One region of the Embleya scabrispora genome, then DNA from elsewhere that is predicted to be linked to it. Evidence: predicted binding sites of a transcription regulator. Region 1 holds the regulator's gene; each other region holds the start of a gene.
What was found. Region 1 encodes HrcA, which represses chaperone genes, less so after heat shock. Its sites were predicted from a motif close to TTNGCACTCNGNNNNNCNGAGTGCNAA; they were not measured.
Positions count from the first base shown of each region.

Region 2: a site for HrcA is predicted at 6,799-6,825, ahead of groES (co-chaperone GroES). Genes of this name have one in related genera too.
Region 3: a site for HrcA is predicted at 3,977-4,003, ahead of groL (chaperonin GroEL). Genes of this name have one in related genera too.

Region 1 covers NZ_MWQN01000001.1:4,700,859-4,711,180, forward strand. Annotated here, with positions in the region: gene B4N89_RS20935 (Uma2 family endonuclease) at 1-103, shown strand, start outside; gene B4N89_RS20940 (WD40 repeat domain-containing protein) at 181-1,437, opposite strand; gene B4N89_RS20945 (DUF3097 domain-containing protein) at 1,448-2,278, opposite strand; gene B4N89_RS20950 (MBL fold metallo-hydrolase) at 2,308-3,063, opposite strand; gene hrcA (heat-inducible transcriptional repressor HrcA) at 3,214-4,230, shown strand; gene dnaJ (molecular chaperone DnaJ) at 4,233-5,366, shown strand; gene B4N89_RS20965 (NAD(P)H-dependent flavin oxidoreductase) at 5,923-6,990, shown strand; gene B4N89_RS20970 (16S rRNA (uracil(1498)-N(3))-methyltransferase) at 6,987-7,727, shown strand; gene B4N89_RS20975 (histidine triad nucleotide-binding protein) at 7,819-8,181, shown strand; gene B4N89_RS20980 (ribonuclease Z) at 8,188-9,099, shown strand; gene B4N89_RS20985 (PhoH family protein) at 9,314-10,322, shown strand, end outside.
Region 2 covers NZ_MWQN01000001.1:2,535,622-2,545,943, reverse strand. Annotated here, with positions in the region: gene B4N89_RS11020 (transglycosylase domain-containing protein) at 1-762, opposite strand, end outside; gene B4N89_RS11015 (L,D-transpeptidase family protein) at 1,018-1,641, opposite strand; gene tsaB (tRNA (adenosine(37)-N6)-threonylcarbamoyltransferase complex dimerization subunit type 1 TsaB) at 1,792-2,475, shown strand; gene rimI (ribosomal protein S18-alanine N-acetyltransferase) at 2,515-3,003, shown strand; gene tsaD (tRNA (adenosine(37)-N6)-threonylcarbamoyltransferase complex transferase subunit TsaD) at 2,996-4,039, shown strand; gene B4N89_RS10995 (hypothetical protein) at 4,042-4,317, shown strand; gene B4N89_RS10990 (polysaccharide deacetylase family protein) at 4,614-5,504, shown strand; gene B4N89_RS10985 (class I SAM-dependent methyltransferase) at 5,533-6,720, opposite strand; gene groES (co-chaperone GroES) at 6,967-7,275, shown strand; gene groL (chaperonin GroEL) at 7,410-9,038, shown strand; gene B4N89_RS10970 (SDR family oxidoreductase) at 9,245-10,063, shown strand; gene B4N89_RS10965 (WhiB family transcriptional regulator) at 10,260-10,322, opposite strand, start outside.
Region 3 covers NZ_MWQN01000001.1:3,873,307-3,883,628, forward strand. Annotated here, with positions in the region: gene B4N89_RS17175 (VWA domain-containing protein) at 1-1,117, opposite strand, end outside; gene B4N89_RS17180 (Uma2 family endonuclease) at 1,397-1,966, opposite strand; gene groL (chaperonin GroEL) at 2,190-3,818, opposite strand; gene B4N89_RS17190 (cold-shock protein) at 4,311-4,514, opposite strand; gene B4N89_RS17195 (MoaD/ThiS family protein) at 4,936-5,214, opposite strand; gene thrC (threonine synthase) at 5,211-6,485, opposite strand; SAM riboswitch class I at 6,502-6,655, opposite strand; gene B4N89_RS17205 (glucosyl-3-phosphoglycerate synthase) at 6,848-7,825, shown strand; gene B4N89_RS17210 (alpha,alpha-trehalose-phosphate synthase (UDP-forming)) at 8,043-9,509, shown strand; gene B4N89_RS50725 (hypothetical protein) at 9,640-10,322, opposite strand, start outside.

The sequences.
Region 1 (10,322 bases):
GAAGGGCGACGACTACCTGGAGAGCCACGCCGGTCCCTTCGGCAAGCAGATCGATCTTCCCGCGCCGTTCTCGATGACGCTGAGCACCGGCAAGTTCGTGTGACGAACCAGGGGTCCGCGCGTCACCTTTCGAGGGGGCGCCGTGCCCGAAGTCGACGAGTTCTTCGGTCGGCGCGTGCCTCACACCCGCCGGACGAAGACCCGGCCGAAGTCGCCGCCGGTGGCCAGGAGGGTGCCGTCGGCGGAAAAGGCCAGGCGGCGGATGCGTTGTTCGTCGTAGCCGGGCAGGGCGACGGCGCCGCGCTCGCGCAGCTCCGCGTCGTACACGCGCAGGGCGCTCGTACGATGACCGCCCACCGCGATCCGCCGGCCGTCCGGCGAGTAGGCCCACGCGTAGCAGGTCGCCCAGCCCTTCGGGTGGTGCGGATCACCCAGGTGCCAGGCCGGCTCGCCGGTGTCGATCGAGATCGCGAACGGCCCGTGCACGCGGCCCCGATTGACCAGGAGCAGCGTCTCGCTCGGATCGAAGCCGAGGTCGCCGATCTCCCACTCCAGCGGCACCCGCGCGACCGGCCGGCCGGCCTCCACGTCCCACACCTCGACCTCGTTGGTCGGATCCTCGCTCGCGTCCCGGTGCCCGTACACCAGCCCGCGACCGACCCGCCACACCGCGAGCAGCCGACCCGAGGGGGACAGCGCGGCGCCCCGGCACTCGGTGGCCGGCGAGCGGGTGGACACCTCGCAGACCGGCGCGCCGGCCGCGTCCAGGACGCGCACCCGGTCGTCGGCGTCGAACACCACCAGGCGCCGCCGGGCCGCGTCCCAGGCCGGCTGCACGGTGTGCGGATTGAACAGGGCGTTCTCGAACTGCCGGTAATCGGCCAGCGGTTCCTCGTGCAGCGTGCCCAGGTCGAGCCGCCGGGTCGAGCCGCCGACGGTGTAGACCACGGCCGAACCGGTCGCGTCGAACAGCGCGGTGGCGATGCCGGTCGGCCGCTCGGCCGCGGGCACCGCGTGCACCGTGCGGCGCACCCCGGTCGCCACGTCCACGAGCCGGATCGCGCCGTCGTAGGCGATCAGCACGGTGCGGCCGTCCGGATGCAGGTCCATGGCCCGGGACGAGGTCTTGCCCGGCGGCATGAACTCCAGCACCACCGGGTCCTCGGCCCCGCCCAGGCGGACGAACCCGGCGCGCATCGCCTTGCCCACCTCCCGGCGCAGCGCGATCACGGCGGCGGCCGGGTCGGCGAAGTCCTTGCGCGTCTCCCGGGCCGCCCCGTCACCCGAGCGGGCGGAGCGGACGAACGCGGCGCCGGACACGCCGAACATCCGATACTTCGGCCCGGCCGAGTCCGGCAATACGAGGGTGATCTCTTCCTGCGCCATCGCCGTACGGTAGCGCCGCAGGTCGTACGTGGTGACGGTCGGCCATCGCATCGCCCGGGCCTCACCCCTCGGGCGGCGCCGTCACGAAGTCGATGAGTTCCTCGACCCGTCCGAGCAGGGCCGGTTCCAGGTCGCGGTACGAGTCGACCGCCGCGAGGATGCGGCGCCAGGCCGCGGGCGGGTTCACCGGCCAGCCGAGGGCCGCGCAGACGCCCTCCTTCCACGGGACGCCGCGCGGGACGTCCGGCCAGGCCGCGATGCCGACGGAGGCGGGGCGTACCGCCTGCCAGACGTCGATATAGGGGTGTCCCACCACCAGCACGTGGTCTCCGCCCACCCGACTCGCGATCCGGCTCTCCTTGGAGCCGGGCACCAGGTGGTCGACCAGCACGCCCAGGCGGCGACCCGGGCCCGGCGCGAACTCGCGGACCACGTCCGGGAGATCGTCGACGCCCTCCAGATACTCCACGACCACGCCCTCGATCCGCAGGTCGTCGCCCCACACCCGCTCGACCAACTCGGCGTCGTGGCGGCCCTCGACGTAGATCCGCCCGGCGCGCGCGACCCGGGCCCGGGCGCCCTGTACCGCGATCGAGCCCGACGCGGTGCGCCCCGGGGTGCGGGCCGGACCGGGGGCGGCCGGACGGACCAGGGTGACCACCTCGCCGTCGATCAGGAACCCGCGCGGGTCCATCGGGAACACCCGCAGGCGCCCGTGCCGATCCTCCAGCGTGACGGTGAAGCCCTCGGGGGTCTTCTCCACCCGGACCACCGCGCCGCAGAAGCCGGTGGACGCCTCCTCCACCACCAGATCGCGCTCGGCCGCGACCTCCGGGACCGGCTTGTCCTTCTTCCATCCCGGGATCAGCGACTCGGGTCCATAACTGCGCATGACCACGACGCTAGCCGGGTGACGGTACGTCAGTCCGGTACGACGCGCCCGGCGGCCACCTCGGCCAGCCAACGGTTCTGCCGGATCACGAACTCCTCGTCGACCACCGCGCCGTGTCCGGGCAGCCAGACACTCGCGTCCAACGCCCGCACCCGGGCGAGCGAATCGCTCCACTCGGCGGCGAACGCGTCCGAGCCGAAGACCGGCGGCCCGCTCTCCTCCACCATGTCGCCGGCGATCAGCACGCCGCAGTCCGGCACGTGGACGACCACGTCGTGGTCGGTGTGCCCGCGACCGGGCGCGAACAGCACCACCTCGCGCCCGCCCAGGTCCACCGTCACCGGCGTGCCCGCGGACACCGCGCGCGTCGGCGGCACGATCCGCGCGGCGCGCATCAGTTCCGGGTCGAACCCGTGCTCGACGCCGCTCGCCCGACCGGCCTCGGCCCACCGCTCCAGATACTCCGGCAGGTCCGCGTGTCCCCAGACCTCCGCGTCGGGGAAGGCGCGCAGCACCTCGTCGTTGCCGAAGCAGTGGTCGAAGTGGCCGTGTGTGTTCACCACCGCGACCACCCGGTCGGGCAATCCGTGCCCGGGCAGTTCGCGGGCCAGCGAGGCCAGGATGTCGGCGGCCTCGTGGTCGTGCGAACCGCTGTCCACGAGCAGGATCCCGTCCCGCCCCGTGACGACCGCCACATTCAGTTCGAGCCCGGGCAACCGACGACGCAGTACGCCCGGCCCGATCGGCTCCCAGGTGGCGTGTTTCGGCTGTTCGGCGCGTAGCATGCGTCAACCTTGGCACGGACTCAGGGGTACGGTCCGGATCGGGTGACCCGTACACTGGCACTCGGCGGGACGGAGTGCCAACCAGTGGGACGAACCACCGCCTACGCGACACGGCAATGGGTGGAAGAACGGGTCAGGGAGGTGCGCACCATGCTCGACGATCGGAAACAGGACGTGCTGCGTGCCATCGTGCAGGACTACGTGGCGACCCAGGAGCCGGTCGGCTCCAAGGCGCTCGCGGACCGACACAACCTCGGGGTCTCCCCGGCCACCATTCGCAACGACATGGCCGCGCTGGAGGAGGAGGGCTACATCACGCAGCCCCACACCAGTGCCGGCCGGGTGCCCACCGACAAGGGCTACCGGCTGTTCGTCGACCGGCTCGCGGGCGTCAAGCCGCTGTCCGGCGCCGAGCGCCGGGCGATCCAGACCTTCCTGGCCGGCGCGGTCGACCTGGACGACGTGGTGGGCCGCACGGTCCGGCTGCTCGCGCAGCTGACCCATCAGGTCGCCGTCGTGCAATACCCCTCGCTGACCCGCTCGACGATCCGGCACGTCGAGTTGCTCACCCTCGCGCCCACCCGGGTCATGCTCGTGCTGATCACCAGCACGGGCCGGGTCGAGCAGCGGGTGATGGACACGCCGGGCCCGGTCGGCGAGAACCTGCTCGCCGACGTCCGGGCGCGGCTGAACAGCCGCATCACCGGCAAGCGGTTCGCCGATGTGCCGTTGCTGGTCCAGGACCTCGCCGAGCCGTTCACCGCCGAGGAACGGCCGATCGTGGCGGACATCCTGGCCACCCTGCTCGACACCCTGGTCGAGCACAAGGAAGAGAAGGTCGTCCTGGCCGGGACGGCCAACCTGACCCGTTTCGGCATGGACTTCCCGAACACGATCCGCCCGGTCCTGGAAGCGCTCGAGGAACACGTCGTATTGCTGCGGCTGTTGGGCGAGGCGACCGACCCGGGCATGGTCGTGCGGATCGGACACGAGAACATGCACGAAGGACTGGCCGCGACCTCGGTGGTCGCCGTCGGATACGGCAGTGGGCAGGAAACACTGGCGAAGCTCGGAGTGCTCGGGCCGACCCGGATGGACTACCCCGGAACGATGGGAGCGGTGCGCGCCGTGGCACGGTACGTCGGACAGATCCTCGCGGAGTCGTAGAGTTGGCTACCGATTACTACGAGGTCCTCGGGGTACGGCGCGACGCCACCCCGGAGGAAATCAAGAAGGCCTTCCGCCGGCTCGCTCGGGAGCTGCACCCGGACGTCAATCCGGACCCGAAGACGCAGGACCGGTTCAAGGAGATCAACAACGCCTACGAGGTCCTTTCGGATCCGCAGAAGCGTCAGATGTACGACCTCGGCGGCGACCCGCTGTCCTCCGGGGGCGGCGGGGGAGGTGGTGGCTTCGGCCAGGCCGGCTTCGGCTTCAGCGACATCATGGACGCGTTCTTCGGCCAGGCCAGCCAGCGCGGACCGCGCTCGCGCACGCGCCGCGGCCAGGACGCGATGATCCGGATCGAGATCACCCTCGAAGAGGCCGCGTTCGGCACCACCCGGGAGATCCAGGTGGACACCGCCGTCACGTGCAACACGTGCAACGGCGAGGGCGCGGCCCCGGGCACCACGGCGCAGACCTGCGACATGTGCCGCGGGCGGGGCGAGGTCAGCCAGGTCACCAAGTCGTTCCTGGGCCAGGTCATGACGTCGCGGCCGTGTCCGCAGTGCCAGGGCTTCGGCACCGTGGTCCCGCACCCGTGCCCCGAGTGCGCGGGCGACGGCCGCATCCGCGCGCGCCGCACGCTCACCGTCAAGATCCCGGCGGGCGTGGACAGCGGTACGCGGATCCAGCTCGCGGGCGAGGGCGAGGTCGGCCCCGGCGGCGGCCCGGCGGGCGATCTCTACGTGGAGATCGTCGAGGTCGCGCACGCCACCTTCCAGCGGCGCGGCGACGACCTGCACTGCACGGTCACCATCCCGATGACGGCGGCGTCGCTCGGCACGAAGGTGCCGCTGCAGACGCTGGACGGCACGGAGGAGATCGACATCCGCCCGGGCACCCAGTCGGGCCAGTCGATCCCCCTGCACGGGCGGGGCATCACCCACCTGCGCGGCGGCGGCCGTGGCGACCTGGTCGTACACGTCGAGGTCCAAACGCCGAACAAGCTCGACCCCGAGCAGGAGGAACTGCTCCGCCGCCTGGCCAAGCTGCGCGGCGAGGAACGCCCGTCGGGGCAGTTCACCCCGGGGCAACAGGGGCTGTTCTCGCGCCTGAAGGACGCCTTCAACGGCCGGTAGCGCGGGCGCTCGTCGCGCGTCGTGACATCGTCCCCGGGCGCCGGATGGGCCGGACTCGGCCGAGTCGGGTCCGGCAGGCGAGCTTGGGGACGCGGAGCGGTCGCGCTGCGCCCCTGGCCGCGGGGCCAGTCCGAGTCTGTGGTGGGTGGGCCGCCGTCGGCGTGCGGGGCTCCACGGCCCTGGGTTTCCGGCGAGGCGCGTGTGTTGGTCGGCGCAAACGCGGCCGGCGGCGGACCCGGGTGGGGCCCGGGCCGTGTCTGCCGGGCGGGCGTTCCCGAGTGGGTCGGGTGTCTCCGGCAGGCGTCGCGCTTTCGGCTGCGGGTGGCCGGCGCGCGGCTTGCCCGAGGTGGCGGCGGCCCGCCACCGACTCGGGCCGGCCCCGCATCGGCCACCCGCAACCGCTCTTGGTCCCCGATCCGGTATCGGCCGCGACCGAGCCCACCTCGTCCGGGGTGTGAGGGTGCTCGACGGCCGGCGTCTCGCTTCGGGGAACCCGTGGGCGCCTAGGCTTGGGTGGGTGATGGGTGCGTAGTCGAGCGAGGGGACGGGGAGCATGATGCCGACGAACGTCGATCCGACCCGGCTGGCCGAACTGCCGATCGTGCAGGCGCCGATGGCCGGTGCGGGCGGGCCCGCGTTGGCGGCGGCGGTCGGGCGTGCCGGCGGGCTCGGGTTCTTGGCGGCCGGGTATCGGTCGGCCGCGGTGTTGGGCGCCGAGATCGAGGAACTGCGTTCGCTGGTCGGTGACGTGCCGTTCGGGGTCAACGCGTTCATGCCGCAGCCGCCGCCCACCCGCGCCGAGGGCGAGCTCACCGCGCGCTACGCCCGCTCGCTGGCCCGGGCCGCCGCGCGATACGGCGGCAGCGTCGGCACCCCCGCGCCGGGCGTCGAGCGCGACGACTGGGACGCCAAGCTCGACCTCCTCGTGGCCCACCCCGTCCCGGTGGTGAGCTTCACCTTCGGCCTGCCCGACATCGAGGCGGTCGCCGCGCTGCGGGCGGCCGGGACGCTCACCGTCGCCACCGTCACCACCCCCGAGGAGGCCCGGCTCGCCGTCGCCCACGGCGTCGACGCGCTGTGCGTCCAGGGCGGCGAGGCCGGCGGCCACCAGGGCAGCTTCGACAACCCCGCCGCCCCCGCCCCGTACGGCCTGCTGACGCTGCTCACCCTGATCGCCGCCGAGACCGACCTCCCGCTGATCGCCGCCGGCGGCCTGATGACCGGCTGGCAGATCGAGGCGGTCCGGCTCGCCGGAGCGAGTGCCGCCCAACTGGGCACCGCCTTCCTGCGCTGCCCGGAAAGCGTCGCCTCGACCGCGCACAAGGTCGCGCTCGGCGACCCCGCGTTCGAGCGCAGCGTGCTCACCCGCGCCTTCTCCGGCCGCTGGGCGCGGGGGCTGCACAACGGCTTCGCCGCCCGGCACGAGGCCGAGGCCCCCGGGGTCTACCCGTACGTCCACCACCTGGTCGCGCCGATCCGCAAGGCCGCCGCCGCGCGCGGCGAGGCCGACGGCCTGGCCCTGTGGGCCGGTCAGGGCTGGCGCCTCGCCCGCGAGGAGCCGGCCGCCGAGGTGATCCACCGGCTCGTCGACGAGATGGCCGCAGCCCGAAAGGCATCCGCTTGAGTGCCCCCGTCTTCCTCGCCCCCGGCGACACGATCCGGCACGGCCGGCAGGTCGTCCTGGACGGCGCCGAGGGCCGACACGCCGTCACGGTGCGCCGACTCGCGACCGGTGAGCCGATCGTCCTCGCCGACGGCGCCGGACTGGCCGTATACGGCACGGTCAACCGCACCGAGGGCAAGGACACGCTCTACATCGACGTCGACTCGCGCACCGAGGAACCCGCCCCCGCGCCCCGGATCGTCGTGGTCCAGGCGCTGCCCAAGGGCGATCGCGGCGAACTCGCGGTGGAGACGACCACCGAGGTCGGCGTCGACGTGATCGTGCCCTGGACCGCCGCCCGCTGCATCACCCAGTGGAAGGGCGAGCGCGGGGCCAAGGCGCTGGCCAAGTGGCGCGCCACCGCGCGCGAGGCGGGCAAGCAGGCCCGTCGGCTGCACCTGCCCGAGGTCACCGAACCGATGAGCACCCGGCAGGTGACCGCGCTCCTCGAGGCCGCCTCGTTCGCGGGCGTCCTGCACGAGGCGGCCACCGAGCCGATCGCGACCGCCGCCGTCCCGGACGAGGGCGACCTGGTCCTGGTGGTCGGCCCCGAGGGCGGGGTCACCCCGGAGGAACTGGCCGCGTTCACCGCCGTCGGCGCGACCGCCTACCGACTCGGCCCGACCGTACTGCGCACCTCCACCGCGGGTGTCTCGGCCGCCTCGGTCCTCCTGGCCCGCTCCGGCCGCTGGAGCTGAACCGCCCGGCCGACCCGCGCGAGCGAGGGGTTCGGCCCACTACGATCGACGGCGACCGCTCGTGATCGACACGGACCCGATGGAGGCACCCATGGCTGCGGGGGAACCCCAGGCCGACTGCCTGTTCTGCAAGATCCTCGCCGGCGACGTCCCGGCCACGATCGTCCACGAGACCAAGGACGTGGTGGCCTTCCGCGACATCAACCCGCAGGCGCCCACGCACATCCTCGTCATCCCGCGCGCGCACTACGCCAACGCCGGCGAACTGGGCGCCGATGCCCCCGAACTGGCCGGCGCGCTGCTGGCCGAGGCCGCCGTGATCGCGACCGCCGAGGACATCGCCGACTCGGGCTACCGGATCGTCTTCAACACCGGCGCCGGCGCCGGCCAGACCGTCTTCCACGTACACGCCCACCTCCTCGGCGGCCGCGGGCTGAGCTGGCCTCCCGGTTAGGCGTACGTGTCCACCAGGGAGTTCGTCGTCCTCGGCACCGCGAGCCAGGCCCCGACGCGGCAGCGCAACCACAACGGCTACCTGCTGCGCTGGGACGGCGAGGGGCTGCTGTTCGACCCGGGCGAGGGCACCCAGCGCCAGATGTTGCACGCCGGCGTGGCCGCGCACGACATCACCCGGATCTGCGTCACGCACTTCCACGGTGACCACTGCCTCGGCCTGCCCGGCGTGCTCCAGCGGCTCTCGCTCGACCGGGTCCCGCACCCGGTGACCGCCCACTTCCCGGCGAGCGGGCAACACTGGTTCGACCGACTGCACCACGCGACCGCGTTCCACGAGGCCGCCGTGCTGGTCGAGCACCCGCTGGCGGGCGAGCACGTGCACACCCCCGCCGGGCCGTTCACGCTGGAGGCCCGCCGCCTGTCCCACCCGGTCGAGTCCTACGGCTACCGCGTGGTCGAACCGGACGGCCGCCGGATACTGCCCGAGCGACTGGCCGCGCACGGCGTGGCCGGGCCCGACGTGGGCCGGATCCAGCGCGAGGGCCGGATCGGCGCGGTGACCCTGGAGCAGGTGAGCGTGCCCCGACCAGGGCAGAAGTTCGCCTTCGTGATGGACACCCGGCGCTGCGCGGCCGCGGTCGAGCTGGCTCGCGACGTCGACCTGCTCGTATGCGAGTCCACCTTCGCCGACGCCGACGCGGACCTCGCGCACGAGGTCGGCCACCTCACCGCCCGCGAGGCGGCGGCCATCGCGGCCGAGGCGGGCGCGCGGCAACTGCTGCTCACCCATTTCTCGCAGCGCTACCCCGACGTGGGCCCGCTCCTGGACCAGGCCCGCGAGGTGTTCCCGGACACCGTCGCCGCCCACGACCTGGACCGGATTCCGATTCCGCGCCGCCGGCCGGCGCCGGAATAATCCCGAAGTTCGCGGGGGCCGGAGAGTTACCATTGAGCAGCATCGAACCGCTTCCCGAGCACGGAAATGAGGCGTGATCAGGCCGCCAAGGCCGCCCATGGCTCCCACGACGAACGCGCGAGGCGCGAGCTCCGAGAACACCCCGCGGGACGACTCCCGGGCAACTCCGACCGCGCAGGCCCAGGCGAAGATCACGATCCCCGCCAAGCATCCGATGGTGGCGCTCCTCGGTTCCGGCGACTCGTTCCTGCGAGTGGTCGAGCAGGGCTTCCCCGAGGTCGACATCCACGTCCGCGGCAACGAGGTCACCGTCTCCGGCAACGAGGCCGAGGTCGCCCTCGTCCGCCGGCTCTTCGACGAACTCCTGATCATCGTCCGCACCGGCCAGCCCCTCAACGAGGAGGCCGTGGAGCGCTCGGTGGCGATGGTCCGCTCGAACGACGGACACGGTCCCGCCGAGGTGATGACCCTCAACATCCTGTCCAACCGCGGCCGCACGATCCGTCCCAAGACGCTCAACCAGAAGAGCTACGTGGACGCGATCGACGAGCACACCATCGTGTTCGGACTCGGCCCGGCGGGCACCGGCAAGACCTACCTCGCGATGGCGAAGGCCGTCCAGGCCCTCCAGTCCAAGCAGGTCACCCGGATCATCCTGACCCGGCCCGCGGTCGAGGCCGGCGAACGCCTCGGCTTCCTGCCCGGCACCCTCTACGAAAAGATCGACCCATACCTGCGCCCGCTCTACGACGCGCTGCACGACATGATCGACCCCGACTCCATCCCGCGCCTGATGGCCGCCGGCACCATCGAGGTCGCACCACTCGCATACATGCGCGGCCGCACGCTCAATGACGCGTTCATCATTCTCGACGAGGCGCAGAACACCTCGGCCGAGCAGATGAAGATGTTCCTGACGCGGCTCGGGTTCGGGTCGCGCATGGTGGTCACCGGGGACACCACCCAGGTCGACCTGCCCGGCGGCACCCAGTCGGGGCTGCGGGTGGTGCAGGAGATCCTGCGCGGCGTGGACGATATCGCGTTCTGCACGCTCACCAGCGATGATGTGGTCCGACACAAGCTCGTCGGCCGGATCGTGGACGCGTACGCGCGCTACGACATCCGGGTCGAGGCGGACGGGCGGCCGAACGGCGACGGCTCCGGAAACGGCGACGTGCCCAGGTCGCGCGGCCGGCGGCCGATCGACAAGAACGGCCGCGGCA
Region 2 (10,322 bases), 2.2 Mb from region 1:
CCGCCGCCCCGACTCGCCCGCGTTGCGCACGTCGTTGGCGCTCGGCGCGTTGAGCAACACCGCGAGGTAGGCGCCCTGTTCGACGGTGAGCTGCCCGACGTCCACGCCGTAGTACGCCTGGGCGGCGGCCTCGACGCCGTAGGCGCCGCGCCCGAAGTACACGCTGTTGAGGTAGCCGGTGAGGATGTCGTCCTTGGGCACGGTGCGGTCGAGCTTGACCGCGATGATCGCTTCCTTGAACTTGCGGCCGAGGGTCTGTTCCTGGGTGAGATAGACGTTCTTGACGTACTGCTGGGTGATCGTCGAGCCGCCCTGGAGGCCGCCTCCGCCGCCGGCGAGATTGCTCAGCAGGGCGCGGACGGTGCCGGTGATCGAGACCCCGGAGTTCGAGTAGAACGAGCGGTCCTCGGCGGCGAGCACCGCGTGTTGCACGTCGATCGGGATCGCGGCCAGCGGCACCGCCTGCCGGTTGGTGGCGCCGGTGCGGGTGATCTCGGTGCCGTCGCTCCAGTTCCAGACGTTGCTCTCCTGCCGGGCCTGCGCGTTGACCGTCTCGGGAACCGGGGTGATCGCGTAGACCAGGCCCACGGCGGCGAACAGGCCGGAGAGCGCCAGGAGCAGCAGGGTGAGCAGGTGCTTGAACGAGGGCAGCCAACGGCGCGGACCCCGGCGATTGCTCCGGGGATAGTCGAACAGCCTGCGCCGGGGAGTCGGCCCCTGGACGTCACCGGGACCGCTCGGACCGGAGGAGTCGTGCGCCACGCCGCCCACCTGTTCCTCGGTGCCATTGCCCTGACGGCCCCACCGGCCGCCCGCGTGCGCCCGGTGGGGCCGGTGTGACCGGAGGGATCATCGTCCCGATGATATGTGGGCAAAGCCGAAGAAAGGCCGCCGAATCGGACAATGGTGGGCGTGGCGTGGCGGGCCCGAACGGTTCAGGGCACCGCGGCGGGGCCCAGGGCACCGCGGCGGGGCCCAGGGCACCGCCGCCTGGGCCCGGCGCGTCGCGACCGGGGCTCAGGGCACCACGATGACGGGTGTGCCGACCGGGGCGAAGTTCCACAGCGCGACGCCGTCGTCCGGCTTCGAGCGGATGCCCGCGCTCTGCTTGGCGGGCGGTGCGGAGGTGCGCGGACGGGCGGTGCCGGTGGGGGAGGGGCCGGGCTTGGCGCCGCCGTCGATCTGCTCCAGCGGGGTGTCCGTGGCCGCGAAGCCGAGCGGCACGCCCTGCACCGCGCCGAAGCGCACGGAGTAGGTGATCCGCAGGCCGTCGCTGCCGGTCTGCGCCTCCTCCTTCTTCAGCGTCACCTGGAACGTGCCCGGCTGCGGCTTGATCGGCGCGGCGGCCACCGGATACTCGCGCAACATGCGCTCGGCCTCGTCGACCAGCCAGACGTGGCTGTCCTTGAGCGAGTAGACGACCCGCTTGCCGGTGCCGGAGTTGGCGGGCACCGCGGGCGGGACGTAGACCGGCGCCACGGGCGCCCCGGAGGCGCCGGAGGGGGTCGGGGTGCTCGTGCGCGCTATCCCCCGATTCTCCGGTGCGGAGTTCGCCGCCTGGACCGCGAGGAAGCCGACGCCGACCAGCGCGGCGATGGTGATGCCCGCGACGGCCACGCCCGGGTTGAGCCGCTTCGCCATTGCCTTGGGTCCCTCTTCCGCCGTGTGTCGGCCTCCATGGTGCCGGCAGCCGGTGTCCCCGCGTCGGAGCCGGGTCGGCTTTTCCTCGCGAACGCGTCCCGGGAGGCGGCGGCGGGCGGGCCCGCGCCGCGCGGTCGGTAGCCTGGTGCCGTGCTGCTGCTCGCCTTCGACACCGCCACCCCGGCCGTCACGGTCGCCCTCCACGACGATTCCCGCGTGCTCGCCGGTTCCACCCGGATCGACGCGCGCCGGCAGGGCGAGTTGCTCGCGCCCGGGATCGTCGACGTGCTCCGGGCGGCGGGACGCACCCGCGCCGAGCTCACCGACATCGCGGTCGGCGTCGGCCCCGGGCCGTACACCGGCCTGCGGGTGGGCATCGTGACCGCGCTCGCGCTGGGCGACGCGCTCGGCATCCCCGTGCACGGCGTCTGCACCCTGGACGCGCTCGCGTACGCCGCCGGCCGCGACGCCACCGTCGCCGGGCCGTTCACGGCCGCGACCGACGCGCGCCGCAAGGAGGTCTACTGGGCGCGGTACGACGACGCCCACACGCGCGTCGAGGGACCGTCGGTGGACCGCGCCGGCGACCTGGCCGCGACCGTCACCGCGCTGCCCGCCGTCGGCGCGGGCGCCGCGCTGTACCCGGACTCGTTCGCGGACGTGCGCGGCCCCGAACACCCGGACGCCGCCGCACTCGCGGCGTTCGCCGTCGAACGCCTGACCGCCGGCCTCGCCCTGCTCCCGCCGGAGCCCCTCTACCTGCGCCGCCCCGACGCCCAGGTCCCCGCCGGCTACAAGGCCGTCACCCCCGCGGGGCCCCCGCCCGGGGCGTAGCCCCGCCGGGATCCGCCGGGCAGGCCCTAGACTTCCCGCATGGAATTCGGGTCTCGCCTGCGGCGGATGCGATGGTGGGACATCGAGGCCGTGATGCGACTCGAACACGAGTTGTTCGCCGAGGACGCGTGGTCGGCGGGCATGTTCTGGTCCGAGTTGTCGGAGCCCGAGATGCGGCACTACGTGGTCGCCGAGGACGAGACCGGCGGCCTGGCGGGATATGCCGGGCTCGCGGTGATCGGCGACGAGGGCGACGTGCAGACCATCGGGGTGCGTCGCGATCGGTGGGGCACGGGCCTGGGCGCGCTGCTGTTGACCGAACTGCTCGACCTGGCCGTGGCCCGCGGCTGCCGGGACGTACTGCTCGAGGTGCGGGTGGACAACGCCCGCGCGCAGGCGCTGTACGAGCGCTTCGGCTTCAAGGGGATCGGCGTGCGCCGGGGCTACTACCAGCCCGCCAACGTGGACGCGTTGGTGATGCGCTGCGATCTGAAGGAACGTCGGGAAGGAACGGCCACCGGTGGCTGACGAACCACTCGTCCTGGGCATCGAGACCTCGTGCGACGAGACTGGCATCGGCATCGTGCGCGGCACCACGCTGCTCGCCGACGCGGTCGCCTCCAGCGTCGACGAACACGCCCGGTTCGGCGGTGTGGTGCCCGAGGTCGCCAGTCGCGCGCACCTGGAGGCGATGGTGCCGACGGTGCGGCGCGCGCTCGCCGACGCGGGCGTCACGATGGGCGACATCGACGCGATCGCGGTCACCTCGGGACCCGGCCTGGCGGGCGCGCTGCTGGTCGGCGTCGCCGCTGCCAAGGGCTACGCGGTCGCCCTCGACAAGCCGCTGTACGGCGTCAACCACCTGGCCTCGCACGTGTGCGTGGACCAGCTGGAGCACGGCAGACTGCCCGAGCCGTGCATGGCGCTGCTGGTCTCCGGCGGGCACTCCTCGCTGCTGCTCGTGCCCGACATCACCTCCGACGTGCGCCCGCTGGGGTCGACCATCGACGACGCGGCGGGCGAGGCGTTCGACAAGGTCGCGCGGGTGCTCGGACTCGGCTTCCCGGGCGGGCCGGTGATCGATCGGTGGGCGCGGGAAGGCGACCGCGCCGCGATCGCCTTCCCGCGCGGGCTGACCGGTCCGCGCGACGCGCCGTTCGACTTCTCCTTCTCCGGCCTCAAGACCTCGGTCGCGCGCTGGGTCGAGGCCCGGCAGCGGGCCGGGGAGAGCGTGCCGGTGGCCGACGTGGCGGCCTCCTTCCAGGAGGCGGTGGTCGACGTGCTCACCCGCAAGGCGATCCGGGCCTGCAAGGAGAACGGCGTCGAGCACCTGATGATGGGCGGCGGCGTGTCCGCCAACACCCGCCTGCGGGCGCTGGCGCGGGAGCGCTGCGACGCGGCCGGGATCGTGCTGCGCGTGCCGCGACCGGGCCTGTGCACCGACAACGGCGCGATGGTCGCCGCGCTGGGCGCCGAGATGGTCGCCCGCGGCCGGGCCCCCTCCACGCTGTCCATCCCGGCCGACTCGTCGATGCCGGTCACCGTCTCGCAGGCGGTGTCCTGACCATGGCGATCGCGGCGATGTGGGAGGCCAGGACCGAGCCCGGCGACGGTTCGGCGCTGGCCGCGTGGGTGCACGAGGCGGCGCTGCCCACCGTGGTCGACGCGCCCGGCCTGGAGCGGATCGAGGTGTTCGCCGCCCCGGACGGACCCGACGGGGACCGCGTGGTGGTGATCGCGCTGTGGACCGGCCCGCCGGTGGCGCTGCCCGAGCCGCCGACCGCCCTGGTCGCCCGGCCGCCGCACACCTGGAATTTCGAACGGCTCAGCGTCGGGCCCTGAAAGGCCCCGCCCCCGGTCGCGCCCCCGGTCCCGCCTCGTCCGCGCAACACTCGACCCGCGTCCGACGAGGAGGCCATTCGCAAGCCGGACGCGGGTCGAGTGCCTTGGCTGATGGCTGCGCGCCGCCGCACGTGCCATTGGCCTTGCCGGGAGTGTGCCCAGCTCATCGGCCGCTCAACAGTTCTTCGACAGTCCCTTGAACAGGGCTTGTCCGGACCGTGACAGGCCGCCGCCCCGCGTAGCGTGGGCGCGGGTGGATCGGGCGAACGGTCCAGGCGACGGAAGGGCCGGCGACAGTGGTGCATGGAACGGTACAAAAGCGGCGAGGCGTCTTCGCCTCGGCCGGCGTCGGCCTGGCCGGCGTGCTGCTGCTCGCGCTGACCGGCTGCGGCGGATCCGACGGCACGTCGTCGGTCGAGGCCACGCGGGCACCCTCCGGCGGCACCTCGACCACCGCCGCCAAACCGGCGCCCGCGGCCAAGCCGGACACCCCCGGCGCCGACCCCGCCGCCCTCGCCGCGAAGTGGAACCTGAAGCCGTTCGCCGCGCCGCCCGCCCCGCCCGCGGACAAGCCGATCAAGGGGGGCGGGCCCAAGCCGCCGATGGTGGAGAAGATCCCCACGCAGGAAAAGATCGTGTTCATCACGATCGACGACGGCGCGGAGAAGGACCCCAAGTTCCTGGACATGATGCGGGACCTGCGCATCCCGGTGGCGATGTTCCTCAACGACACCTACGTGCGCCAGGACCCGGAATACTTCCGCAAGCTCCAGGACCTCGGCGCCACCGTGCAGAACCACACGCTCTCCCACCCCGATCTGAAGACCCTGGGCGCCGACGCGCAAAAGCACCAGATCTGCGGCCAACAGGACCGGCTCGGCGAGCTGTACGGCAAACGCCCGACGCTGTTCCGGCCGCCCTACGGCAACTGGAACGCGACCACGCAGACGGTGGCCGGCGGTTGCGGCGGGATCGGCGCGATCGTCAAGTGGCAGGAGTCGATGCAGATCAACGACATGCAGTACGTGGGGGAGAAGAAGCTGCACCCGGGCGACATCATCCTGGCCCACTTCCGCGGCCCGAGTGAGCTCAAGGGCACCACGATGACCGAGATGTTCGGCAACATGCTGCGCAAGATCCAGGCCCAGGGCTTCACGATCGCGCGCCTGGAGGACTACATCGGCTGAGCCGAGGAGCGCCTCGGCCGGGCCCGGGTCATCCGGTGCCGGACACCGGACGACCGATCAGCATCGTGGGCGCGCCCGCCACCCGGGTCAGCAGCACCGTGGCCGCGTTCGGGCCGGTGGGGCGGACTCGGCGGCGGACCTCCTCCGGCTCGACCGCCGAGCCGCGCTTCTTGACCGTCAGGGTGCCGACGCCGCGCTCGCGCAACAGGGCCTTGAGCCGCTTGAGGTTGAACGGCAACACGTCGGTGATCTCGTACACGCTCGCGAACGCGGTGGCCACCAGCCGGTCCGAGGTCAGGTAGGCGATCGTCTCGTCCACCAGGTTGCCGTTCACCGACTCGGCGACCTCGGACACCAGATGGGCCCGGATCACCGCACCGTCCGGCTCGTAGAGGTAGCGGCGCATCGGGCCCACCGGCGCCTGCCGGACCGACCCCGAGGTCAGTTCGGCGCCGCCGGGCAGCAGGGTGGCCCGCAGGCCGGCCCGGGCGAGCCCGCCCCACCACAACACCGCCTCCTTGACGTCGCCGCGGTCGGAGACCCACTCCGCCTCCATGCCGGCGGGCACGATCTCGTGCGGGATGCCGGGGGCCACCTTGGCCGCGCCGGCGGGGACACGGGCGGCGAGGGTGGTCAGGAACGAGAAGGGCGGCGCGTACGACTCGGGGTCGAAGGTGCGGCCGCGGGCGGTACGCCGGGCCGGGTCGATCAGCGCCGCGTCGTAGCCGGACGGGTTCACCTCGGTCGCGTCCGCGCACTCGACCGTGAGCAGGTCGGCCAGGCCCAGCGCGTCGGCGTTGGCCCGGACCACCGCGCAGGTCGGCGGATCGAGATCGACCGCGTGCACCGCGATCCCGGCGCGGGCCAGCGCGAGGGCGTCGCCGCCGATGCCGCAGCACAGGTCAATCGCCCGGCGGACGCCGGCCGCGGCCAGCCGGGCGGCCCGGTGGTCGGCCACCGAGGTCCGGGTGGACTGCTCCAGGCCGTTGGGCGTGAAGAACATCCGGTCCGCGTCCGCTCCGAACTTGGCCCGGCCGCGCTGCCGCAACCGGGACTGGGTGAGCGCGGCGGCGATCAACTCCGGCGGATGTTCCCGACGCAACCGGGTGGCCAGCGACAACTCGTGCGCGGCGTCGTGATCGGCCAGCAGATCGAGCAGGGAGCGGCCCTCGTCGGTCAGCAGCGCGGCGAGGGCTTCGATGGCGTCGGTGTGCACACGGCCATTCTCGCCGAGCGCCCCACCCCCACCGATCCGCGGCCCACCGGTATGAAGAACGCTCGCGACGCGCTGAATCTGGCACTCTGGTTGACGGAGTGCTAACCGCCACCTAGTGTCTGTGCTGGCACTCTCCCCATGAGTGTGCCAGTGCGATACGAGCAGGTCCGGCACCCGCGACGACGGATCTGTCCCGCTCGCCGACAGACATTTTTCCGTGAGATCTCCGAAGGGGGAGGTCGCATCGTGACGACCGCCAACACCAAGGTTGCCATCAAGCCGCTCGAGGACCGCATCGTGGTTCAGACGCTTGAGGCCGAGCAGACCACCGCGTCGGGTCTCGTGATCCCGGACACCGCCAAGGAGAAGCCCCAGGAGGGCGTCGTCCTGGCCGTGGGCCCGGGTCGTTTCGAGGACGGTCAGCGTCTGCCGCTCGACGTCGCCGTCGGTGACACCGTGCTGTACAGCAAGTACGGCGGCACCGAGGTGAAGTACAACGGCGAGGAATACCTCGTTCTCTCGGCCCGCGACGTGCTCGCGATCATCGAGAAGTGACATCGCGCTGACGCGCCGGAACCGGTGACGGTTCGACGACCCCGCCCCGGATCGCCCTGCCCTCGCGGCCGGTGGACCCGGGGCGGAGTCGGTTGTACGACGTCGAAAAGCAACCTTTAAGGACGAAGACCCTCATGGCGAAGATCCTCCAGTTCGACGAGAAGGCCCGGCGGTCGCTGGAGCGCGGCGTCAACGCGCTGGCCGACACCGTCAAGGTCACGCTCGGCCCCAAGGGCCGCAACGTCGTGATCGACAAGAAGTTCGGTGCCCCGACCATCACCAACGACGGCGTGACCATCGCCCGTGAGGTGGAGCTCGAGGACGCGTACGAGAACCTTGGCGCGCAGCTCGCCAAGGAGGTCGCGACCAAGACCAACGACATCGCGGGTGACGGCACCACCACCGCGACGGTGCTCGCCCAGGCGCTGGTGCGCGAGGGTCTGCGCAACGTGGCCGCCGGCGCGGCCCCGATGGACCTGAAGAAGGGCATCGACCTCGCCGTCGCCGCCGTGTCCGAGCAGCTGCTCGGCACCGCCCGCGCCATCGACGGCAAGGAGGACATCGCCGCCGTCGCCGCGCTGTCCGCCCAGGACAAGCAGATCGGCGAGCTGATCGCCGAGGCCATGGACAAGGTCGGCAAGGACGGTGTGATCACCGTCGAGGAGTCCCAGACCATGGGTCTGGAGCTGGAGTTCGCCGAGGGCCTCCAGTTCGACAAGGGCTACCTGTCGCCGTACATGGTCACCGACCAGGAGCGTATGGAGGCCGTCCTCGACGACCCGTACATCCTGATCCACCAGGGCAAGATCTCGGCCATCGCCGAACTGCTGCCGCTGCTGGAGAAGGTCATCCAGGCCGGCGCGTCGAAGCCGCTGCTGATCGTGGCCGAGGACGTGGACGGCGAGGCGCTGTCCACCCTGGTCGTGAACAAGATCCGCGGCACCTTCAACGCGGTCGCGGTCAAGGCCCCGGGCTTCGGCGACCGCCGCAAGGCGATGCTGGAGGACATGGCGATCCTGACCGGCGGTCAGGTCATCGCCCCCGAGGTCGGCCTCAAGCTCGACCAGGTCGGCCTGGAGGTGCTGGGCAGCGCCCGTCGCATCACCATCACCAAGGACGCCACCACCCTCGTGGACGGCGCCGGCGACGGCGCCGCGATCGCCGACCGGGTGAAGCAGATCAAGCGTGAGATCGAGTCCACGGACTCCGACTGGGACCGCGAGAAGCTGCAGGAGCGGCTCGCGAAGCTGGCCGGCGGCGTGTGCGTGATCCGCGTGGGCGCGGCCACCGAGGTCGAGCTCAAGGAGAAGAAGCACCGTCTCGAGGACGCGGTCTCCGCGACCCGCGCGGCCATCGAGGAGGGCATCGTCGCCGGCGGCGGCACCGCCCTGGTGCACGCGGCCTCGGTGCTCGTGGACAACCTGGGCCAGACCGGCGACATCGCGACCGGCGTCTCGGTCGTGCGTCGCGCCGTGGTCGAGCCGCTGCGCTGGATCGCCGAGAACGCGGGCCTCGAGGGCTACGTGATCGTCAACAAGGTGCAGGAGCTCGGTGTCGGGCACGGCTTCAACGCCGCGACCGGCGAGTACGGCAACCTGGTCGACTCGGGCGTCATCGACCCGGTCAAGGTGACCCGCTCCGCGCTGCAAAACGCCGCGTCCATCGCGTCGCTGCTGCTCACGACCGAGACCCTGGTCGTCGAGAAGCCGGCCGAGGAGGAGCCCGCCGGGCACAGCCACGGCGGCCACGGCCACGCGCACTAGTCCCACGCGCACCGGTTCCGCGCGCCCGGACTCCCGGGCACCGGTTCCACCCCGCACGTCCCCGACGGGCCCGACCGCATCCCCGCGGTCGGGCCCGTCGGCCTTTTCGCCGCCGGCCCGATCTGCGAGAGTGCCCGAGCCCGATAACTGACGGACCGTCAGCCGCCGGGTGCGGCCGATCCCGTCGAGCAGCACGAAGGAGACACATGGGTACCTACGCGATCACCGGCGCGGCCTCCGGCCTGGGCGCCGCGACCAAGGCCCGGCTCGAGGCGGACGGGCACCGGGTGATCGGCGTCGACCTGCGCGACGCCGACGTCACCGTGGACCTGGGCACGGCCGAGGGGCGGGCCGAGGCGATCACGCGGGTCACCGAGCTGTCCGGCGGCGTGCTCGACGGCTTCGTGCCGTTCGCGGGCCTGGCCGCGGCCACCGGTCGGTCGGGCGCCCTGCTGGTGTCGGTGAACTACTTCGGCGCGATCGTGCTCCTGGAGGGGCTGCGTCCGCTGCTCGCCGCGGGCGACGGTGCCTCGGTCGTGCTGATCAGCTCGAACTCCACGACGGCGCAGCCCAACTGGCCGGTCGAGGTGGCCGACGCGTGCCTGGCCGGGGACGAGGCGGGGGCGAGCGCGGCCGCCGAGGCGTTCGGCGAGTTCGCGGCGCTCCAGGCCTACCCCGCGACCAAGGCGGCGCTCGCCTGGTACGCCCGCACCCGGTGCGCCGAGTACATCGCCGACGGTATTCGGCTCAACGCGATCGCGCCGGGCCTGATCGAGACCCCGATGACGGCCGAGGGGCGCACCGACCCGCTGACCGCCGAGGGCATGGAGATGTTCCTGAACACCATCCCGGCCGGTCGCGGCGGCCGACCCGAGGAGATAGCCGCGCTGGTGGCGTTCCTGCTCGGCGGCGAGTCGGGCTTCTTCGTCGGCTCCGTGGTCTTCTGCGACGGCGGCACCGACGCCTCCTTCCGGGGCAAGGACTGGCCGAAGGTGTGGGAGATGGACATGACCGCCTCCCAATAACGGGCCGAATCCTCCCGCGCGTCCCGTGCCGACACGTGTCGGCACGGGACGCGCGGGACCGACCCGCGTCGACGTTCGGCGGCCCGCCCCCGGGCTTGGGGACGGGCCGCCGAACGTGTTTCGCGATGGTGTTGTCGGGCTTCGCCGTCGGGCGGGAGGCGAGGCGCGGGTGCCCGCGTGGGCCGTTGCCCGAAGGTCAGTGCGTCACGGACGCGCCGCTCGCCGCGGCCGCCCGTTCCGCGGCGACCCCGTGCCGGCG
Region 3 (10,322 bases), 830 kb from region 1:
CCGCCGCCCGCAGTGCGTCGCGCAGGGCGAGCACGGCGGCGATCGGCCGCAGCGGCTGGTCGGTGCCGCCACGCATGGAGGCGGAACCGTCCAGGACGAGGGCGACCCGGCGGCCGGCCAGGTCCAGCCCGGCCGCGGTGTGCGCGGCGCGCCGGTCGAGCGCGGCGGCGACCTCGGCGGTCATGCCTTCCGCGAACGCGTACAGGTACAGCCGGACCGCGTCGTAGCGGTCGAGATCGACCTCGACCGTCACACCCGCCCGAGCGGCCTGCCGCTGCCCGGCCAGCCGCTGTCCGACGGTGAGCCGGGCGGCGGTCAGCTCCAGGACGCGGGCCGGCTTCGCGTCCGGGTGGTACCGGCCGCGCAGCCCCTCCAGGGTTTCCAGCGGCAGCGCCGCGCCCGCGTCCAGGTCGGTGCGGGCGGCCCGATACGCGACCGGGAGCGGCAGCGTGTACGGCCCCTCGGCGCCGAGCACGAACGCGACGCACTCGCGAACCGCGGCGGGATCGGCCCGGTCGACCGCCCAGCGGTCGATCTCGCGGGCGAGGATGCGGTGTTCCTTCGAGTCGAGTTCGCCTCCCGCGAGGTGCTTGGTCAAGATCGCGCGCAGGATGCCGCTCAGCCGCAGACCCCACGCGTGCCGCAGGGCGGTGGCCAGCTTGTCCCGGTAGCGCACCGACCACAGCTCCAGGGAGGTGGAGCCGAGCACGGTGCGCAGGATCAGTCGGCGCACCCGCGCGTTGTTCACCCGCCGCTCGGCCAGCAGGGCGAACAGCTTGAGCCGGCGCGGCACGGTCAACGCGGCCACCGCGGCGTACACCGTGTCGCCGTCGTCCTCCCGCGCGGGCGTGCCGAGCAGGTGCAACACGCCGAGCTGCCGGCTGCGGTCGGTGGCCCCGGGGGAGCACACCAGACCCGCGTACAGCCGCCGGTCCAGCGCGGCCATCGTGCGGTGCGCGTCCTCTTCGAGGGCGAGCTGCTCGTCGCGGGTGTTGTAGAAGGAGGCCCGTCCGGTCGCGGCCACGGCGACGTCCAGGAAACGTACGACGGTGGCGGCGGCCTCGGCACGGGCGGGATTGTCGGCGCTGAGCGCGCGGCTGATCTCGGTCTCGGTCATCGAAATGGGCTCCCCCGTGGGCACCCGGGGCAGGTCGCGGGTCCGGTGTCGGTCTCGGTACGAAGCCGGGACCGCTTCCAACCCATGGGAAACGGCACTGTACGAACACGCAGTTCCCCGGGTGCGATGGCACGCGACTTCGGGCAGGTCACGGGTCCCGGATAGGGATTCGAACCCCAAGCACCCCAAAAGCGCTTGTACGCCAAGACAGAAGGAACACGTAGTTCCCGAAGTCGCGTCACGAGCCTACGAGCGAGCGGCCGGCGATGCCGGCGAATATCACCGTGAGGGGAAGTCCGAGGTGTCCAGGTCGATGCCGAACGGCGCGGGGACGGCGACCGGTCCGCCGAAGTCGACGCGCTGGATGCGCTGGTAGACCTTGCCGTCCGGCTCGGAGTACAACGTCGCCGCAGGACCGTCCTTGTCCCACCGATCGACGAGCAGGTAGAGCGGAATCGGTCCGTGTGCGTATGCCCGCAGCTTGTCGACACGGTCGGTGCCGGCATTGCTCGGAGAGGTGATCTCGGCGACGAGAAGGACCCGATCCGCCGGGGTCGGCGTGGCGACGTCTTCCCGTGCCATCACCACCAGGTCGGGAATACACAGCCGGCCGACCGACATGATCTCCACGCCCAGATGCTGAAAGACACCGCATCCTTCGGGGACGGCTCGGCGCAGCTGCCAATGAAGGTCGTCCGCGATCAATTCATGCCTGTGCCCCGGCGGCGGCGACATCGTGATGTTCTCTCCGTCGAACTCGGCGCGCCATCCTTCGGGCACGTCCAATCCCTGCCACATGGTCACGATTTCGCGCCAGGTGGTGCTCACCTCGATCACGGGTGCGGGCATCTCGTCCACCTCGCCTACCTCGATCCATGCCGTACAAGAACGACGCTACGGTCGCTCGGAGACCATTTCAGGGTAAGTCGCCGGTGCCACTCGAACGAGCGAACACGCTTCGAACAGTGGCGGGTGTGCCCGGTGGCATACGAAAGAGGCGGCCCCCCGAAGGGGACCGCCTCTCGCGTGGAGCTACCGACCGGGGAGGTCGGGACTGCCGATCCTCAGCGGATCAGAAGTCCATGCCGCCCATGTCCGGGGCGCCGCCGCCGGCCGGAGCGGCGTTCTTCTCCGGCTTGTCGGCGATGACGGCCTCGGTGGTCAGGAACAGCGCGGCGATCGACGCGGCGTTCTGCAGCGCGGAACGGGTGACCTTCGCCGGGTCGATGATGCCCTCGGCGATGAGGTCCACGTAGTCGCCGGTCGCGGCGTTGAGGCCGTGACCCGGGGTCAGGTTGCGCACCTTCTCCACAACCACGCCGCCCTCGAGGCCGGCGTTGACCGCGATCTGCTTGAGCGGGGCCTCGACGGCCAGGCGCACGATGTTCGCGCCGGTGGCCTCGTCGCTGTCCAGCTCGAGCTTGTCGAACGCGATGGTGGACGCCTGGAGCAGGGCCACGCCACCACCGGCGACGATGCCCTCCTCGACGGCGGCCTTCGCGTTGCGCACCGCGTCCTCGATGCGGTGCTTGCGCTCCTTGAGCTCGACCTCGGTCGCGGCACCGGCCTTGATGACCGCCACGCCGCCCGCGAGCTTCGCCAGGCGCTCCTGGAGCTTCTCGCGGTCGTAGTCCGAGTCGGAGTTCTCGATCTCGGCGCGGATCTGGTTGACCCGACCCGCGACCTGGTCCGAGTCACCGGCGCCGTCGACGATGGTGGTCTCGTCCTTGGTGACGACGACCTTGCGGGCGCGGCCGAGGAGTTCGAGACCGGCGGTGTCGAGCTTGAGGCCGACCTCCTCGGAGATGACCTGGCCACCGGTGAGGATGGCGATGTCGCCGAGCATGGCCTTGCGACGGTCGCCGAAGCCCGGAGCCTTGACGGCGACGGACTTGAAGGTGCCGCGGATCTTGTTCACGACGAGCGTGGCCAGGGCCTCGCCCTCGACGTCCTCGGAGATGATCATGAGCGGCTTGCCCGACTGCATGACCTTCTCGAGGAGCGGGAGGAGGTCCTTCACCGAGGTGATCTTCGAGTTGACGATGAGCACGTAGGCGTCTTCGAGGACGGCCTCCATGCGCTCCATGTCGGTCGCGAAGTAGGGCGAGATGTAGCCCTTGTCGAAGCGCATGCCCTCGGTGAGCTCGAGCTCGAGACCGAAGGTGTTGCTCTCCTCGACGGTGATGACGCCTTCCTTGCCGACCTTGTCCATGGCCTCGGCGATCATCTCGCCGATCAGCGGGTCGGCGGCGGAGATCGAGGCGGTGGAGGCGATCTGCTCCTTCGTCTCGACGTCCTTCGCGAGCGCGAGCAGCTGCTCGGAGACGGCCTCGACGGCCTTCTCGATGCCGCGCTTGAGGGCCATCGGGTTCGCGCCGGCGGCCACGTTGCGCAGGCCCTCGCGGACGAGCGCCTGGGCGAGGACGGTCGCGGTCGTCGTACCGTCACCGGCGACGTCGTCCGTCTTCTTGGCGACCTCCTTGACCAGCTCGGCACCGATCTTCTCGTACGGGTCCTCGAGCTCGATCTCCTTGGCGATGCTCACACCATCGTTGGTGATGGTGGGCGCACCCCACTTCTTCTCGAGCACGACGTTGCGGCCCTTGGGGCCCAGCGTGACCTTGACGGCGTCGGCGAGCTGGTTCATCCCGCGCTCGAGGCCGCGGCGCGCTTCCTCGTTGAACGCGATGATCTTGGCCATGTGGTGAAGTCCTCCCAGAACGGGGGTGAGTGCCGGACCGCACAGGTGCCCGCGACGGACGACCCGACCACCGCGAGGATCCCTCCCTCACGGGTGCCGAGCCTCACCGGCCCGGTCCGTTTCTGTCACTCTCACATCCAGAGTGCTAACGCCAATGATTAGCACTCGACCATGCCGAGTGCAAGCGCAACGACCCCTCTCGACCCACTCGCGCGTACACCGCGCGTGTCGCACGCCCCACCGCCCCCCGGCCCCACCACCCGACCCCCGCACGGGTTCGGGTCGGCGGCCCCGCGCCGCGATCGTGTTCCGTCGTGCCCGCGTGCTCGGGCCCGGACGTGCAACGACCGGGGCCCGGCCCCCGCTTGGCGGGAAGGCCGGGCCCCGGTCATTGATCCGACAGGATCGGGCGTGTGTGTGCCGCGATGTGTCGTGCAGTCCGTGGTGTGGACCGTTTCAAGCAGAGGAGCAGAGGAGCGCATGGCTCCCGGTTCAGGCGGTGACGCGGACCATGTCGGCCTGCGGCCCCTTCTGCCCCTGCGAGATCTCGAACTCGACTCGCTGCCCCTCCTCGAGCGTCCGGTACCCGTCCATCTGGATCGCGCTGTAGTGGACGAAAACGTCCGCCCCACCGTCGACCGCGATGAAGCCGTACCCCTTCTCCGCGTTGAACCACTTGACGGCGCCCTGAGCCATTCCTAACTCCCCTGTTACTGGCCCTTTCACGGATACTGCACGCCGCAGCTCCGGGTTCGTATCCAGAAGGACCCGGCCCTCTGCTACGACCGCGGCTGAATGTATCCGGACGGATGCCCGGAGCAACAGGTCAATCGGACGAGAATTCCCGAGCGAATAAAACGCGCATTCTTCGCGAGTCTCCGGGAAAGCCGTATTTCAATCCACCAGGAAAACGACTTTCCACACATATCGGATGTGATCCCGACCACGGGTTTACCGACGCGCCGCCGCCAAAGGCGGGAAATGGAGCCGGTTAAACCCCGGTTACGCACAACCTCCGACAGGAACGAAGAAATCCGCCGCGCGGTGCTCCGGCGGCGGATTTCTTCGTTCCGTTTCGGGCCCGATCAAGGAAGATCGGGACGCTCGGCCTATCGCGTCAGCAACCCCCGGCGACCGCCGGGATGATCGAAACGGTGCCCTTGTCGGGGATCGCCGTGGCGAGCCCGTCGGCGAAGCGCACGTCCTCGTCGTCCACGTACAGATTCACAAAGCGACGCAGCTTGCCCTCGTCGTCGAGGATGCGCGCGCGAATTCCGGTGTGGTCCTTTTCCAGGGAGTCCAGGACCTCGGCGAGCGTGGTGCCCTCGGCGGACACCTCCGCCGCCCCGCCCGTGTAGGTGCGCAGGATGGTCGGGATGCGAACGGAGACGCTCATGCGAGGCCGGCCTTTCGGAAGGAGTCCAGGGTGGGTCGAATGGTCGCGGTGGGTCCGGTCGTCGGCGTGACCGCGTCCAACGTCTTGAGGCCGTCGCCCGTGTTGAGCACGACCGTCTCGGCGTCCGGATCCAGCGCGCCGGACTCGAGCAGCTTGCGCAGGCAGCCCACGGTGACCCCGCCCGCGGTCTCGCCGAAGATGCCCTCGGTACGGGCGAGCAGCTTCATCGCCTCGACCACCTCGACGTCGTTCACGTCCTCCACCGCGCCGCCCGTGCGCTTGCACACGTCGAGCACGTAGGGACCGTCGGCGGGGTTGCCGATCGCGAGCGACTTGGCGATCGTGTCCGGCTGCACCGGGCGGATCACGTCGTGCCCGGCCTTCCACGCGGCGGCCACCGGGGAACACCCCGTCGCCTGGGCGCCGAAGATCCGGTACGGCGCGTCCTCGACCAGACCCAGCGCGATCAACTCGCGGAAGCCCTTGTCGATCTTGGTCAGCTGCGACCCCGACGCGATGGGAATGACGATCTGCTCCGGCAGTTTCCAGCCGAGTTGTTCGGCGATCTCGTAGGCGAGCGTCTTGGAACCCTCGCCGTAGTAGGGCCGCAGGTTGACGTTGACGAAGCCCCAGCTCTCGCCGGCCGGGTCGCCGATCAGCTCCGAACAGAACCGGTTGACCTCGTCGTAGGTCCCCTCGATGGCGACCAGCTCGCCGCCGTAGACCGCCGCCGTGACGACCTTGCCGGCCTCCAGGTCGGCCGGGATGAACACACAGCTGCGCAGGCCCACCCGGGCGGCGGCGGCACCCACCGCGCCGGCCAGGTTGCCCGTGGACGAGCAGGACAGCGTGGTGAAGTCGAAGGTGCGCGCGGCCTCGACCGCGATCGCCACCACGCGGTCCTTGAAGGAGTGCGTCGGGTTCCCGGAGTCGTCCTTGACGTGCAGGTTGCGCACGCCCAGCTCGCGGCCCAGGTTCTCGGCCCGGACGAGCTTGGTGAAGCCGGGGTTCAGGCTGGGCCGGGACGCGACGTCCGCGGACACCGGCAGCAGCGGCGCGTAGCGCCAGATGTTGTGCGGCCCGGCCTCGATCCGCTCCCGCGTCACGGTGCCGAACTCGTAGGCGACCTCCAGGGGGCCGAAACAGGACTCGCAGGCGTACTTCGGGCCGAGCTCCGTGCGCTCTCCGCACTCGCGACACGACAGCGCGACGGCCGGACCGAAGGAGGTGGGGGTGGCGCTGGTGGTGCGGGTGGCGGTGGGTGTCGCCATGGCGAGGGCCTTTCTGTCCTCATCTTTACCCGTGGGGTCCCACGGGCCGGACTTGGCACCTGTCCGAATCGTCGGCCGCTCGCTCGCGCCGAAAGCGCGTCACGAGGAATGACGATCGGATGGTTGCCGGGGCTTCAACGGGCCGTTCCCTCTGCCCCTCTGGATGAGCTGCTATGGCGGTGGACACACCCTTCGCCGGGTGGCCGGTCCGCGTTTGTCCGGTCCGACGTGCGATCGTCGTTACCGGTGACGACGACTGTAACCGAACCGGTGCCGCGTCGATCATCCGGTCCACCTCGCGAGACGATAAAGGGTGGAACGACCGAGGCCGGAACACCGGCGACGACAGGGGATCTTCGAACGTGACGCACGAGGTGGGCGACTGGCTCCGACGGCGGTCCTCCGCAGCCGCCGACTGGCCCGTCGACAGGCTTGTCGACGCCAAACGCGACACCCGGGTCAGCGTCGTCCTGCCCGCGTTGAACGAGGCGGCGACCGTCGGCGACATCGTCAAGGTGATCCGGACCGAGCTGGTCGAGCGGGTACCGCTGGTGGACGAGCTGGTGGTGGTCGACTCCGGCTCCACCGACGACACCTCGCGGGTGGCGGCCGACGCGGGCGCGCGGGTGGTGCACCGCGACGACATCCTGCCCGCGCTCCCGGCCGTGCGTGGCAAGGGCGAGGTGCTGTGGCGCTCGCTCCTGGTCACCGACGGCGACATCGTCGCGTTCGTGGACGCCGACCTGAAGGACTTCTCGGCGGACTTCGTTGCCGGGATTCTCGGCCCGCTGCTCACCGACCCCTCGGTCCAGCTGGTCAAGGCCATGTACGACCGGCCGCTGGAGATCGGCGACACGATCGTGCCCGCCGGCGGCGGCCGGGTGACCGAGCTGGTCGCCCGGCCCCTGCTCAACCTGCACTGGCCCGACCTGGCCGGCTTCGTGCAGCCGCTCGGCGGTGAATACGCCGCCCGCCGCACACTGCTCGAACAGCTGCCCTTCCCGTGCGGCTACGGCATCGAGACCGCGATGCTCGTGGACACCCTGCGCCTGGTCGGCCTGGACGCGATGGCGCAGGTGGACGTCGGTGTGCGACGGCACAACCACCAGGACGAGGCGGGCCTGGGGCGGATGGCGGCGGAGATACTCCAGGCCGTCGAGCGCCGACTGCGCCGCGGCCCCGCGGGCGCGCACCCGGCCGAGCCGAGCACCGTGCTGACCCAGTTCGAACGGGACGAGGCGGGCTTTCGGGTACGCACCCACGACATCGCCGCCCGGGAGCGACCGCCGATGGCGACGGTGCCGGAGTACCGCGCGCGAACCCGACTGGTCGGGCGCTGAGCCGTTGACCCGGGGTTTCGCCGCCGTTTCCCCGCTGTTCGGCCCCGGTTCACGGCTCGGTGGCCGAAGGTTCACCGCAAATTCGTGAGACGTCGAAGAGCCACACGCCCATCACGCGGGGTAGTGGACCGTACGCGTGATACTCGCCACACCGTTCGGGCCGAGGGCACGTTTGGGTCCGGGTTTGCGCATCGGGATGCGTGGCTAGGGTCGGGGCATGAGTGCTCCCCCTCCCGCCGGTGTCCTGGTCGCCTCCAATCGCGGTCCCGTGTCCTTCTCCCTGGAGGACGACGGCACGCTCACGGTGCGGCGGGGCGGCGGCGGACTGGTGTCCGGGCTGTCCACCGCCGGGCAGGGCACCGGCGCGGTGTGGGTGTGCTCCGCGCTCGGCGAGCCCGACCGCACCGCGACCCGCGCCGCGCCCTCGGGCCGGCTGGATCTCGCCGGTCACGACACCGGCGGGCTGGCCGTGCGGATGCTCGACATCGACCCCGGCACGTTCGCGCGGGCGTACAACGCCATAGCGAACTCGACCCTGTGGTTCGTCCACCACCTGCTCTACGACACCCCCTCCAAGCCGGTCTTCGACGCGCGCTTCCGCAGGGAGTGGGCCTCCTACGAGGCGTACAACCAGGCGTTCGCCGAGGCCCTGGCGGAGGAGGCGGCCGAGGGCGCCAAGGTGGTCGTACAGGACTACCACCTGACCCTGGTGCCGGTGCTGCTCCGCCGACTGCGTCCCGACCTGCGGATCGGCCACTTCGCGCACACCCCCTGGGCGCCGCCGGACTACTTCCGGCTGCTGCCCGACGACATCGCCCGCTACGTGCTCGAAGGGGTGCTCGGCGCGGACCACGCCGGATTCCATTCCCGGCGCTGGGCGCTCGCCTTCCTGGACTGCTGCGCCGACGTGCTGGGCGCCGCGGTGGACCGGGACGCGATGACCGTCACGCACGCGGGCCACGTGACCGAGATCGGCGTACACGCGCTGGGCGCCGACGCCGAGTTCCTGCGCGAGCGCGCGTCCCGGGCCGACGTGGACACCCGCCTCGCCGGGCTGCGCGAGGCGGTCGGCGACCGTCGGGTGATCGTCCGGGTGGACCGTACGGAGTTGTCCAAGAACATCGTCCGGGGCCTGCTGGCCTACCGCGAACTGCTGCGCACCCGACCGGAATGGCTCGGCCGGGTGGTGCACGTGGCGTTCGCCTACCCGTCGCGGCACGACCTGCCGGAGTACCGCGAGTACACCGCCGCGGTGCAGCGGGTGGCCAAGGAGATCGACGACGAGTTCGGCACCGGCGACTGGCAGCCGCTGATCCTGCACGTCAACGACGACTTCCCGCGCTCGCTCGCGGCGTATCGGCTGGCCGACGTCGCGTTGGTGAACCCGATCCGGGACGGGATGAACCTGGTCGCCAAGGAGGTGCCGGTGGTCTCCCTCCTGGACGAGGGGCACGGGGGTTGCGCGCTGGTGCTCTCCCGGGAGGCGGGCGCGTGCGAGGAGTTGGGCGAGGACGCGATCGTGATCAACCCGTTCGACGTCTCGCAGACCACGGAGGCGCTGCACGAGGCGCTGACGATGGACACCACCGACCGGCTCCAGCGCACCAAGCGGCTGGCCGCGGCGGCGGTGGCGCTCAATCCGCAGCAGTGGTTTTTGGAGCAACTGGACGCGTTGGACGCGTAGGACGCGTAGGACGCGTTCGAGAGGTGACTGGGGCGGCCGGGTGGCCGGGCCGCCATACGCCGGCCGAACCGCGCGGTTCGGCCGGCGTATGTGGCGGCGGGCCGGGTGCCGGGTGCCGGGTGTTCGGTGCTCAGGCTGCGGTCGGCCCGGCGGCGCGGCGTCGGCGGGTGATCACCACCGCTACCGTGCCGGCGGCGACCAGGGCCGCGCCGACGGTGCTCGCGGCGGCCAGACCGGCCGGGCCGGTGAGCGCCAGGCTGCCGCCGCCGGACGTGCCGCCCGAGCCGCCGGTGGATCCCGCGGCCCCGCCGGCGGTGCCCGAGGTGCCGGCCGACGTGGTGCCCGAGGTGCCGCCCGTGCTCGTCGAACCGGCGGTGCCGGCACCCGAGTTGCCGCCGGTGGCGCCCGCGCTCGTCCCGGCGGTCGGAGTCGAGCCGCCCTTGAAGGCGACCTTCACGAAGGCGTCCTGGCTGCGGTCGGGGGAGCCGTGCGCGGCCATGGTCAGCACGTAGCACTCGGTCTTGAGGCAGTCGACGTCCTTGCCCGCGCCGTTCTTGTACGCGGCCTTGACGTCGGTGAGCGTGACCGAGAACGTGCCGTCCGGGTTGATCCCGTCCGCGCCGTACGCCTTGATCCACTTCGAGGCGCCGTAGTTGCCCGCGTTGGTGGTCCAGTCGGCCTCCTTCGGGCCGAACACCACGTAGATCCCGTTGCCGCTGCCGGCCGCGTAGCCGGAGCCCTTGACGGTGACCGACGCGCCCGCCGGATCCAGGCCGGTGCTCGGGGTCACGGTCAGCCGCACCCCACCGGCCG